2 regions of the Citrifermentans bemidjiense Bem genome follow, and region 1 is predicted to be linked to the other one. Evidence: riboswitches for the same ligand, from Rfam matches in the RefSeq annotation. Region 1 holds a riboswitch; the other holds the start of a gene.
What was found. Region 1 has a riboswitch for S-adenosylmethionine ahead of metX (homoserine O-acetyltransferase MetX). Riboswitches for the same ligand answer to the same signal wherever they lie in the genome.
Positions count from the first base shown of each region.

Region 2: linked by a shared signal. The riboswitch ahead of GBEM_RS11110 (trans-sulfuration enzyme family protein) and the one ahead of metX (homoserine O-acetyltransferase MetX) in region 1 are both predicted to bind S-adenosylmethionine.

Region 1 covers NC_011146.1:430,680-435,088, forward strand. The annotation lists gene GBEM_RS01725 (acetate kinase) at 1-464, shown strand, start outside; gene metX (homoserine O-acetyltransferase MetX) at 461-1,564, opposite strand; SAM riboswitch class I at 1,664-1,765, opposite strand; gene GBEM_RS21370 (hypothetical protein) at 1,840-2,010, opposite strand; gene GBEM_RS01735 (NAD(P)-dependent oxidoreductase) at 2,007-2,870, opposite strand; gene GBEM_RS01740 (hypothetical protein) at 2,953-3,144, opposite strand; gene GBEM_RS01745 (TIGR02757 family protein) at 3,141-4,010, opposite strand; gene GBEM_RS01750 (pyridoxamine 5'-phosphate oxidase family protein) at 4,106-4,409, shown strand, end outside.
Region 2 covers NC_011146.1:2,578,490-2,582,898, forward strand. The annotation lists gene GBEM_RS11100 (AMP-binding protein) at 1-1,374, opposite strand, end outside; gene GBEM_RS11105 (MucR family transcriptional regulator) at 1,606-2,163, opposite strand; SAM riboswitch class I at 2,579-2,683, shown strand; gene GBEM_RS11110 (trans-sulfuration enzyme family protein) at 2,758-3,906, shown strand; gene GBEM_RS11115 (trans-sulfuration enzyme family protein) at 3,903-4,409, shown strand, end outside.

The DNA.
Region 1 (4,409 bases):
AGGCGGGCATCTCGGCGACGGACATGGATCTCTTCCTGAACCAGAAGAGCGGGCTCGCGGGGATAGTGGGGCGCCGGGTGAGCCGCAGGACGGTGGTGGACGAGGCGGTGGTGGGAGACGCACGTTGCCAGCTGGCTCTCGACATGGAGTCCTACCGTCTGCGCAAGTACATAGGGGCCTACATCGCCGTGATCGGCAAGCCCGACGCCATCGTCTTCACCTACGGCGAGGGGTGGGAGGACTGGCCGGTCCGGGGTATGGCGCTCAAGGGGATGGAACAGTTCGGCATCGAGGTGGACCTGAAGCGGGACGAGGAGGCCTTGCGGGGCGAGCGGGAGATGCTGATCAGCGCCGACAGCTCCAAGGTCAAGGTGTTTGCCCTTCCCAGCGGCGAGGAGATGATGCTCAACGAAGACGTGGCCGCCATTATGGGGTGGCCGGTGCGCGAGGCGGGTGCTGCCTAGACCTTGACCCGGTCCAGGAAGGACTCGACCAGCGGGGTGAAGGTCTGGTGCTCCAAAAGGAAGGCGTCGTGGCCGTAGGCCGAGGTGATCAGGTGGTACTCGACCTGTTTTCCCAGCGTCTTGAGTGATGCGACCATCTCCTCGGTCTGCGCCGGCGGGTAGAGCCAGTCCGAGGTGAAGGCGAAGAACTGGATCGGGGCGGTAACCGGCGCGAAGGCTTCCTCCAGCGATTCGCACCCCGAGGCGACGTCGTAGAGGTCGAGCGCCTTGGCGAGGTAGAGGAAGGAGTTGGCGTCGAAGCGGTCCACGAAGTTGTAGCCGTTGTAGGTCAGGTAGCGTTCCACCTCGAACTGCCCGAAGAAGTCGAACTGCCCGTCGCGGGCGGAGAAGCGGCGGTCGAACTTGGCCGTCATCGATTCGTCCGAGAGGAAGGTGATGTGCCCGATGCCGCGGGCTAAAGCCAGGCCGTCCTTGGGGTTCTTCCGGTATTCCCCTTTTTTCCAGTTAGGGTCGTTGAAGATGGCCCAGCGCGCCACGGCGTTCAGCGAGATGGCCTGCGCCGAAGGGCGCGGCGTCGTGGCGAGCACCACGGCCGAGCCTACCCGCTCCGGGAACTGGGTCGCCCACTCCAGGGCCTGCATCCCCCCCATGCTCCCCCCCAGCACGCAGAAAAGCTTCCCGATTCCGAGCCGGTCCATGAGCAGGGCCTGGGCCTTCACCATGTCGCGCACCGTGATCACCGGGAAGGCCAGGTTGTAGCGCTTGCCGGTCTTCGGGTTGATCGAGGTGGGGCCGGTGGAGCCGAAGCAGGAGCCGATCACGTTGGAGCAGATCACGAAGTAGCGGTCGGTGTCCAAAAGGGCGCCGGGGCCGACGATTTCGTCCCACCAGCCCGCGCGCTTCTCGTCTTCGCTGTAGCGACCGGCCAAGTGCGCGCTGCCGGTCCAGGCATGGGTCACCAGGATGGCGTTCGAGCGCGACTCGTTCAAGGTGCCGTAGGTCTCGTAGGCTATGTCGATCGGCCCCAGGATACGCCCGCTTTCCAGCCGCAGTTCCGTATCGAAGGTGGCGATCTGTTCTGTCACTATGCCGTAGGACATGTTTCTCTCTTAAATGATGCGCCGCATGCAGCAGGTATTAAAAAAGCCCCGTCTCGGTATGAGAGAAGGGGCTTTTGTGGTGATGGAGCTAAAGCGCCTTTCTCATCTTCGCCTTTCGGCAGGATTTAGCACCTGTCGCCCATTTCTGGGCCGGTTGCTGTGGCTTCGCAGGGCCTTTCCCTCCACCACTCTAGATAAGCAGGTCTTTTTATTCAATTGTGGCTGCAGGATAAGGGAGCCGTTTATATTTGTCAACGGCAAACTTGCCCGGCGGTTTACAAGTCGTTACGGTATTTCACCAGCAGGTAAAAGCAGACTACCCCACCAACGGCCATCAGCGCGTCGCGCCCCCACGGTATGGGCTTGTCCAGCCCGGAGTAGATCAGGGGATCGAGGAAGGCGCTGGTGAGGAGCGTCACTGCGGCCAGGGAGAGGAGCTTTTTCACGAGGCGATCGCCTTGAAGACGGCGCTGAAGTCCTGGTCCGAGAACCCTTGCGACCTCGCCCTTTTGAAGCTTTCATTGGCGGCGGAGGCGGAAAAAAGCGGCTGCCCCAACTGATCCCCGAGCGCCACGGCGAGGCGCATGTCCTTTTGCATGTGCTTGAGGGGAAAGGCCGTGGCGAAGTTTTCCTGCCCGATCTGCGCCCCCTTCAGCTTGAACATCGGGTTCGCCATGGCGCCGGCGTCGATGACGTCCAATAGGTCGCTGCATTCGAGCCCCGCCTTGTCAGCGAGCGCGAGCCCCTCGCAGAAGATGGTCATCATCCCTCCCATGACCATGTTGACGATGAGCTTCATCTGCGCGCCGCGCCCCACCTCGCCAAGATAAAGGCTTTTCTTTCCCATCTTTTCGAAGAGCGGGAGCGCCTGATCGAAGAGCCCCCGGTCGCCTGCGGCGAGGATGATCAGGGTGCCGTCCTCGGCCGGCTTCTTGCTGCCGGAAACGGGAGCTTCCAGGAACCTCCCACCCTTGCCGGTCACGGCAGCGCCGATCTCCTGCGCCGTCGCGGCGTCGACCGTCGACATGTCGACGTAACCCCTTCCGGCGCCGATCCCTTCCAGCGCGCCTTCAGGGCCGAAGCAGACCGCGTGTGCCGCTGCCGGGTCGGCCAGCATGGCGATGGTGACGCTGCAGGAGGAGGTCACCTCGGCGGGGGTGGCGGCAACCGTGGCCCCGAGCGCCGCGAACTCGGCGCACTTTTCCTGCGACCGGTTCCAGACCGTCACCTTGAAACCCGCCTTGAGCAGGTTTTTGGCCATCGCGCTTCCCATGATCCCCAATCCTAAAAATCCGTATTGTTCCATCTTCTTCTCCTTGGAAATAGATTTATCGACTGCTATCTCTTCGATGCCAGCGCCGCCGGGCGCCACTTGCGCACCGAGTTTATCAGAAAGAGCGCCTCCGCATGGCCGCACCCCCCCGGTCGGACGCCGCCGCGTCCACCGATGGGCGCGAGTCGCCGCAGTAGAAAGGGCTGTCATGGGGCGGGAAGGGGGCCTGGAAGCGGCTTTGGTAGACCTCGCCCGCCGGCGCGTAGAAGCTGTAGCCATGCAGGTATGCGGGGGAGACCGCGGTCAAGGCGATCCAACCGGGCAGAGCCCGGCGATGGGGCAGGCTACGCACTTCAAGTGGTCCTTGCCGTCGCAACCCTCGGAGATCCCCAGGTGGCAGATGGAGAAGTCGTATTTGACCGGGTCCGCCGGGTCGAGCTCGCGCAGCGCCGCGGTGATCTCGCGCGCCATGCGCCAGTCCGCCTGCTTGCGGGCGGTGAAGCCCAGAAGCCTGCAGATGCGCTGGATATGCGCGTCCACGGGGATGACCAACTGGTCCGGCCTGATCCCCTTCCAGATCCCCAGGTCGATGCCGTCGGCCGGCCGCACCATCCACCGAAGGTACATGCAGAGCCTTTTGCAGGCGCTACCCGAGGCGGGGGAGGGAAAGAAGAAGGGGAAGTAGGAGTCGGCGGGGGGAGTGGCGGCGCCGAAGACGGGGGTGAAGTCGAGGGACTTCACCGCCTCGCTGAACCCGGAGAGGGTCCCGGTCAGGTCCTCCTCCCCTTGGACGTGGAACTGGAGCAGCCACCCCTCCACGGACCCCGCCTGCTCCAGCATGGTGCGGCAGGCGAAAAGGAGCGCGCAGAGGTCGCGGGCGTCGTTGAAGCGGTGCTTGAAACCGGCGAAGAGCCGGGAGCCTTGCTCCGGCTCTAACCGCTCGACGAAGCGGCGCGGGGAATCCCCCATCCGGTCGAAGATCCAGGCGAGGTTCTTCTTGATTATCTTGACGTTGCCGTAGGCGAACGAGGAGGCGATGAGGCCGGCGATCTCCTGGTCCCGCGGGTCGGCATAGCGGTGGCAGAACGAAAGCGGGTCGTTGGCGAGGTGCTCCTGCGAGCGGACGGCGTAAAGTGAATCGAGTACGGTTTTAAGTTCCAGCGAGCTTCTCATTGGCGCAGCGCTCCCAGCTGTTATGGACAATCCTTTTGAACCTGCTAAGTTATCATAGTGCTAAATCAGCTTAAAGGAAAAAGGGGGTGCAACACATGAGACTTGCAGAACTCTTTCCAGAGGGGGGACGAGGCATCATCGCCACCGCTGACGCGGCAGGCGTGGTCAACCAGGCGGTCTTCGCCATACCTCATGTAGTGGACGAGCAGACGCTGGCCTGGGGCTTCAGCGAGGGGCGCACGATCGCCAACTTGAGGGAGAACCCGCACGCGAGCTACCTTTACCTCGCACCGTCCAGGGGATACAACGGCTGGAGATTGACCTTGACCATGGCCGAGGAAGCCGGCGAGGGGGAAATGCTGGAGAACATCAGGGAAAGGACGGCGCAGGTGGCGAGCC
Region 2 (4,409 bases), 2.1 Mb from region 1:
TACGGCGTGCACCTCCTCCCCCGCCCCCCTGTCCAGCCCGATGACGCAGGACTCCTTCACCCCCGGGACCTTGTTGAGCACCGCCTCCAGTTCGTCCGGGTAGACGTTCACGCCGCCGCCGGTGACGATGAGTTCCTTCTCGCGCCCCTTGATGCTGAGCCAACCGTCCGGGGCGATCTCCCCCAAGTCGCCGGTCCTGAACCACCCTTCGGCGTTGAACGCGGCCCGGGTCGCCGCTTCGTTTTGGTAGTAGCCGGAGAAGACGTTGTCGCCGCGCACCACCACTTCCTTCCCATCCAGCCTGAGCTCCACCCCCGGCAGCGCCGGCCCCACAGAACCTGCCAGCTGCCGCTCCATGGTATTGACGCAAAGGACGGGCGAGCACTCGGTCAGGCCATATCCCTCAAGCACGGTGAACCCCATGGAATCCCAGAAGCGGAAGACGTCGGGGTCGAGCGGCGCCCCCCCGGAGACGAAGACGGTGAAGTTCTTGCCGAACTTTCGCTGCACCGGGAAAAAGAGCTTGGCCCGCTGCGGCTTGGAAAGCCGTTGCGCGAAGCCGGAGAGCGAGGCGAACACCTTGGAGAGCCCCTTTTCCGCCAGCTCGCGCTCGATGGTCGTCTTCAAAAGCTGCATCAGGCGCGGCACCGACATGATGACGTAGATGTCCTCTTCCGCTAACGCCTCCATGATGGCCGAGGGCTTCAGGGTGCGGGGGTAGACGATGGCTGCCCCCTGGTAAAGCGGCGTGAAAAAGCCACCCATCTGTTCGAACATGTGCGACAGCGGCAAAAGCGACAGGAAGGTGAACTCAGGGGTGATGATGGGGACCTGCTGGTTGATCTGCTTGATGTTGGACACCAGGTTCTTGTGGGTGAGGATCACCCCCTTGGGATTACCCGTGGTCCCGGAGGTATAGATGAGCTGCGCCATGTCATCGGGAGCAGGAGCGGCCGTGTCCGCGATCGGCTCCACCCCCTCCAGCAGGTACTGCAGGTCTTCCAGCAGGAGGATTTCCCCTTCGTCGATCCTCTCCGGTTTGAACCGGCTCTGCAGCACGATGCGGGCCTGGGTCAACTGCCGGATCGAGTCGGCGCGCCCGCGCTCGGACATAAAGTCGACCGGTACCGCGACGGCGCCGCGCATGATGATCCCCCAGTAGGCGACCGCCCACCAAGAGGAGTTCGGCCCCCAGAGGAGCACCCGGTCGCCGGGGACCACCCCGTTGCGGGCCAGAAGCGAAGCCATCTTGAGGGAAAGGTCGTACAGCTCGCGGTAGGAAACCGGCAGCCGCCTGACCCCGGTGCGGTTGACCAGGGCTGTCTTGTCGCCGCGCTTGGGGAAGCTATGGAATAGATCAGCCAGTGTCTGCATGGGATGCTCCCTATATCGATAATCGACCGGTCACTGGGGATACTATCTGGTGGAATCAACAATGTACAAGGCAGGTACAACACGGCGTAATGCTCTCATCTGCTGCATCTTCACGACTGAGCATTGTCACATGATCGGGCGGCTTTGGCAACCGGTTGGCTGTGGATGCTGAAAATAAAAAAGCCGCCCCCTTTCGAGGACGGCTTTTCTTTCAGTCTGAATTTGTATGGATCAGGCTGTCTTGGCTTTGGCGGCCCTGGCGCCGGCTTCCCTGGGAGCCTTAGCGGCCTTCGCCGGTTTTGCGGGCTTGGCCGGCTTGGCCGGTTTGGCGGGTTTGGCGGGTTTGGCGGGAGCGACTTTTTTCGCTTCGATGTTGGCCATGCGCACCCCGCGCGCCTTAGCGAGGTTGTCAGCGAGCCCGCGGTCCAGCGCCATCTTGCGCCTGGCGTCGGAATAATTCTTTGCGGCGAGCGGTTGTTTCCCGGGAATTGAGAACTGTTTCTTGTACTCGCCCGGTTTCATGCCGTGCGCGGTGTTCAAGTGTCTCGCCAGGGTCTTGAAACCGCCCTTGCCGCAGATCATGCAAACTACCTCGCCTTTTCTGAATGCCTCTTTTACCGTCAGAGAAGTTTTAGTTTCCTCAGATCCCTCTACAGGCTCGCCTGCTTCAAGGTTTTTGAGAGCGGTATGAACTTTACCGATCTCGAATATCAGCTGATCTGAGGTCATCGGAGTGCTTGACGCATGTGACGCTACAATTTGAGCCGCGATCTCTACCAAGGTTGCCATTGACTGTCCCTCCATAGATCATTATCTGCCTTGACATAGTATTGGCAGGTAATTCCGCTTTGTCAATGAGGGTATTACTAAAAGTATCATCTTCTCTCAGTTGGACTGTTTTTGATGCCAATGATTGCACAGCTGAAGTTACCAAAGCGACCTTGCGACTTACTGCAAACGACGAGGTACAGTCACGAGGACTGGGTTAACCGCTGCCTAAAGTTATCCTCTTGGTGACCGAAAGATTCCATAACGCTGCTATCCACCCATTCCCCGGTTTGCAGCGATTGCTCCGCCAACGTCATGGGCGAATAAAAACCTATCCAACGCGTCAAGTTTACCGTTGACAGAAGTGGAGCGATTCAGTATTAATATGGACATCGAAAAGGAGCGGCTGCTCCTGGACAAACAATTTAATAGCACTAACTTATCACGAGCGACCGAGGGACTGGCCCTACGACGTCGCGGCAACCTCCCGTAAGGGAAGGTGCCAAATCCAGCGAAGCGGCGACGCTTCGGAAGATAAGGAAGCGCGGACCTACTATAGAAAAGTCCCCTTCCGACCCCGGAAGGGGACTTTTTCCTATTGGAGGCAAAGAAAAAATGAAGATCGCAACCGAAGCAGCACAGATAGGCCTGCAGCGCGACACCCGCACCGGAGCGGTGACCGTCCCCATCTACCAGACCGCCACCTTCCGCCATCCCGGTCTTGGTCAGAGCACCGGCTACGACTACAGCAGGTCGGGCAACCCCACGCGCCAGGCGTTAGAGGAAGGGCTCGCCGTCCTGGAGGGAGGGTGCCGCGGCTTCGCCTACGCCTCGGGGATGGCCGCCATCACGAGCCTCATGTTCCTCTTCAAGCAGGGGGACCACCTGATAGTAACCGAGGACCTCTACGGCGGGAGCTACCGGCTTTTCGAGAAGCTGTTCCAGCAGTTCGGGCTCAGCTTCAGCTACGTCGACACGAGCGACATCGAACTGGTGCGCCAGGCCATCCGGCCCAACACCCGCGCGCTCTTCGTAGAGTCCCTCACCAACCCGCTTTTGAAGGTGGCCGACGTCGAGAAACTTGCGGCACTCTGCAAAGAGCGCGACATGCTCTGCATCGTGGACAACACCTTCCTGACTCCGTATCTCTTGCGCTGTCTGGACCTTGGCGCCGACATCACCGTCTATTCCGGGAGCAAGTACCTGGCCGGCCACAACGACACCGTCTGCGGCCTGGTGGCAGTAAAGGACCCGGCGCTTGCCGAGCAGGTCTACTTCCACCAGAACGGCGCCGGCGCCGTCCTAGGCCCGCAGGATTCCTGGCTAACCGTCAGGGGGATCAAGACCCTCACCATCCGGATGGACCGGCAGCAGGAAAACGCCCTTGCCATAGCGCAGTGGTTGACCCTCCACCCGCAAGTCGCGAAGGTGCATTACCCCGGTCTTCCCGATCATCCCGGCCACGAGCTGATGAAACAGCGCGGCAAAGGTTTCGGCGCCATGATCGCCTTCGAAGTGACTGAGCCGCACCTGGTCAACACGCTGTTGATGAAGACCCGTCTGATCTCCTTCGCCGAGAGCCTGGGGGGCGTCGAGAGCCTGATCACCTTCCCCGCGGTGCAGACCCACGCGGACATCGAGCCGGAGACGCTGAAGCGGCTCGGCATAAACCATTTACTGCTCCGCCTTTCGGTGGGGATAGAAGACAAGGACGACCTGATCGCCGACCTGGCGCAGGCGTTCGCAGGAGGAGAACCGGAATGAAATTCGCGACCGAACTGATACACGGCGGAGCCCCGATTGACCCGGAGCACGGCTCCCTGAGCCACCCCATCTACCTGAGCTCCACCTTTGCCCAGCGCTCCATGGAGCACTTCGGCAGGTACGACTACTCCCGCTCGGGGAACCCCACCCGCGAGGCGCTCGAAGAGGCGGTGGCCGGGCTTGAGAAAGGCGCCGTCGGCCTTGCCTTCGCCTCCGGCATGGCAGCCATCTCCTCCACCCTGCTCATCTTCGCGCCGGGCGACCATCTGGTTGTCTGCGAAGACGTCTACGGCGGGACCTTCCGCGCCCTCACCACCGTATTGAAGGGTTGGGGGTTGAACGCCACCTTCGTCGACGCGACCGATACGGCCGCTATCGCCGCCGCCATCAGGCCCGAGACCAAGGCGCTCTACCTGGAGACCCCCTCCAACCCGCTCATCAAGATCACCGACCTAAAGGGAGCCGCGGCGCTCGCCAAGGAGAAGGGGATCCTCACCATCGTC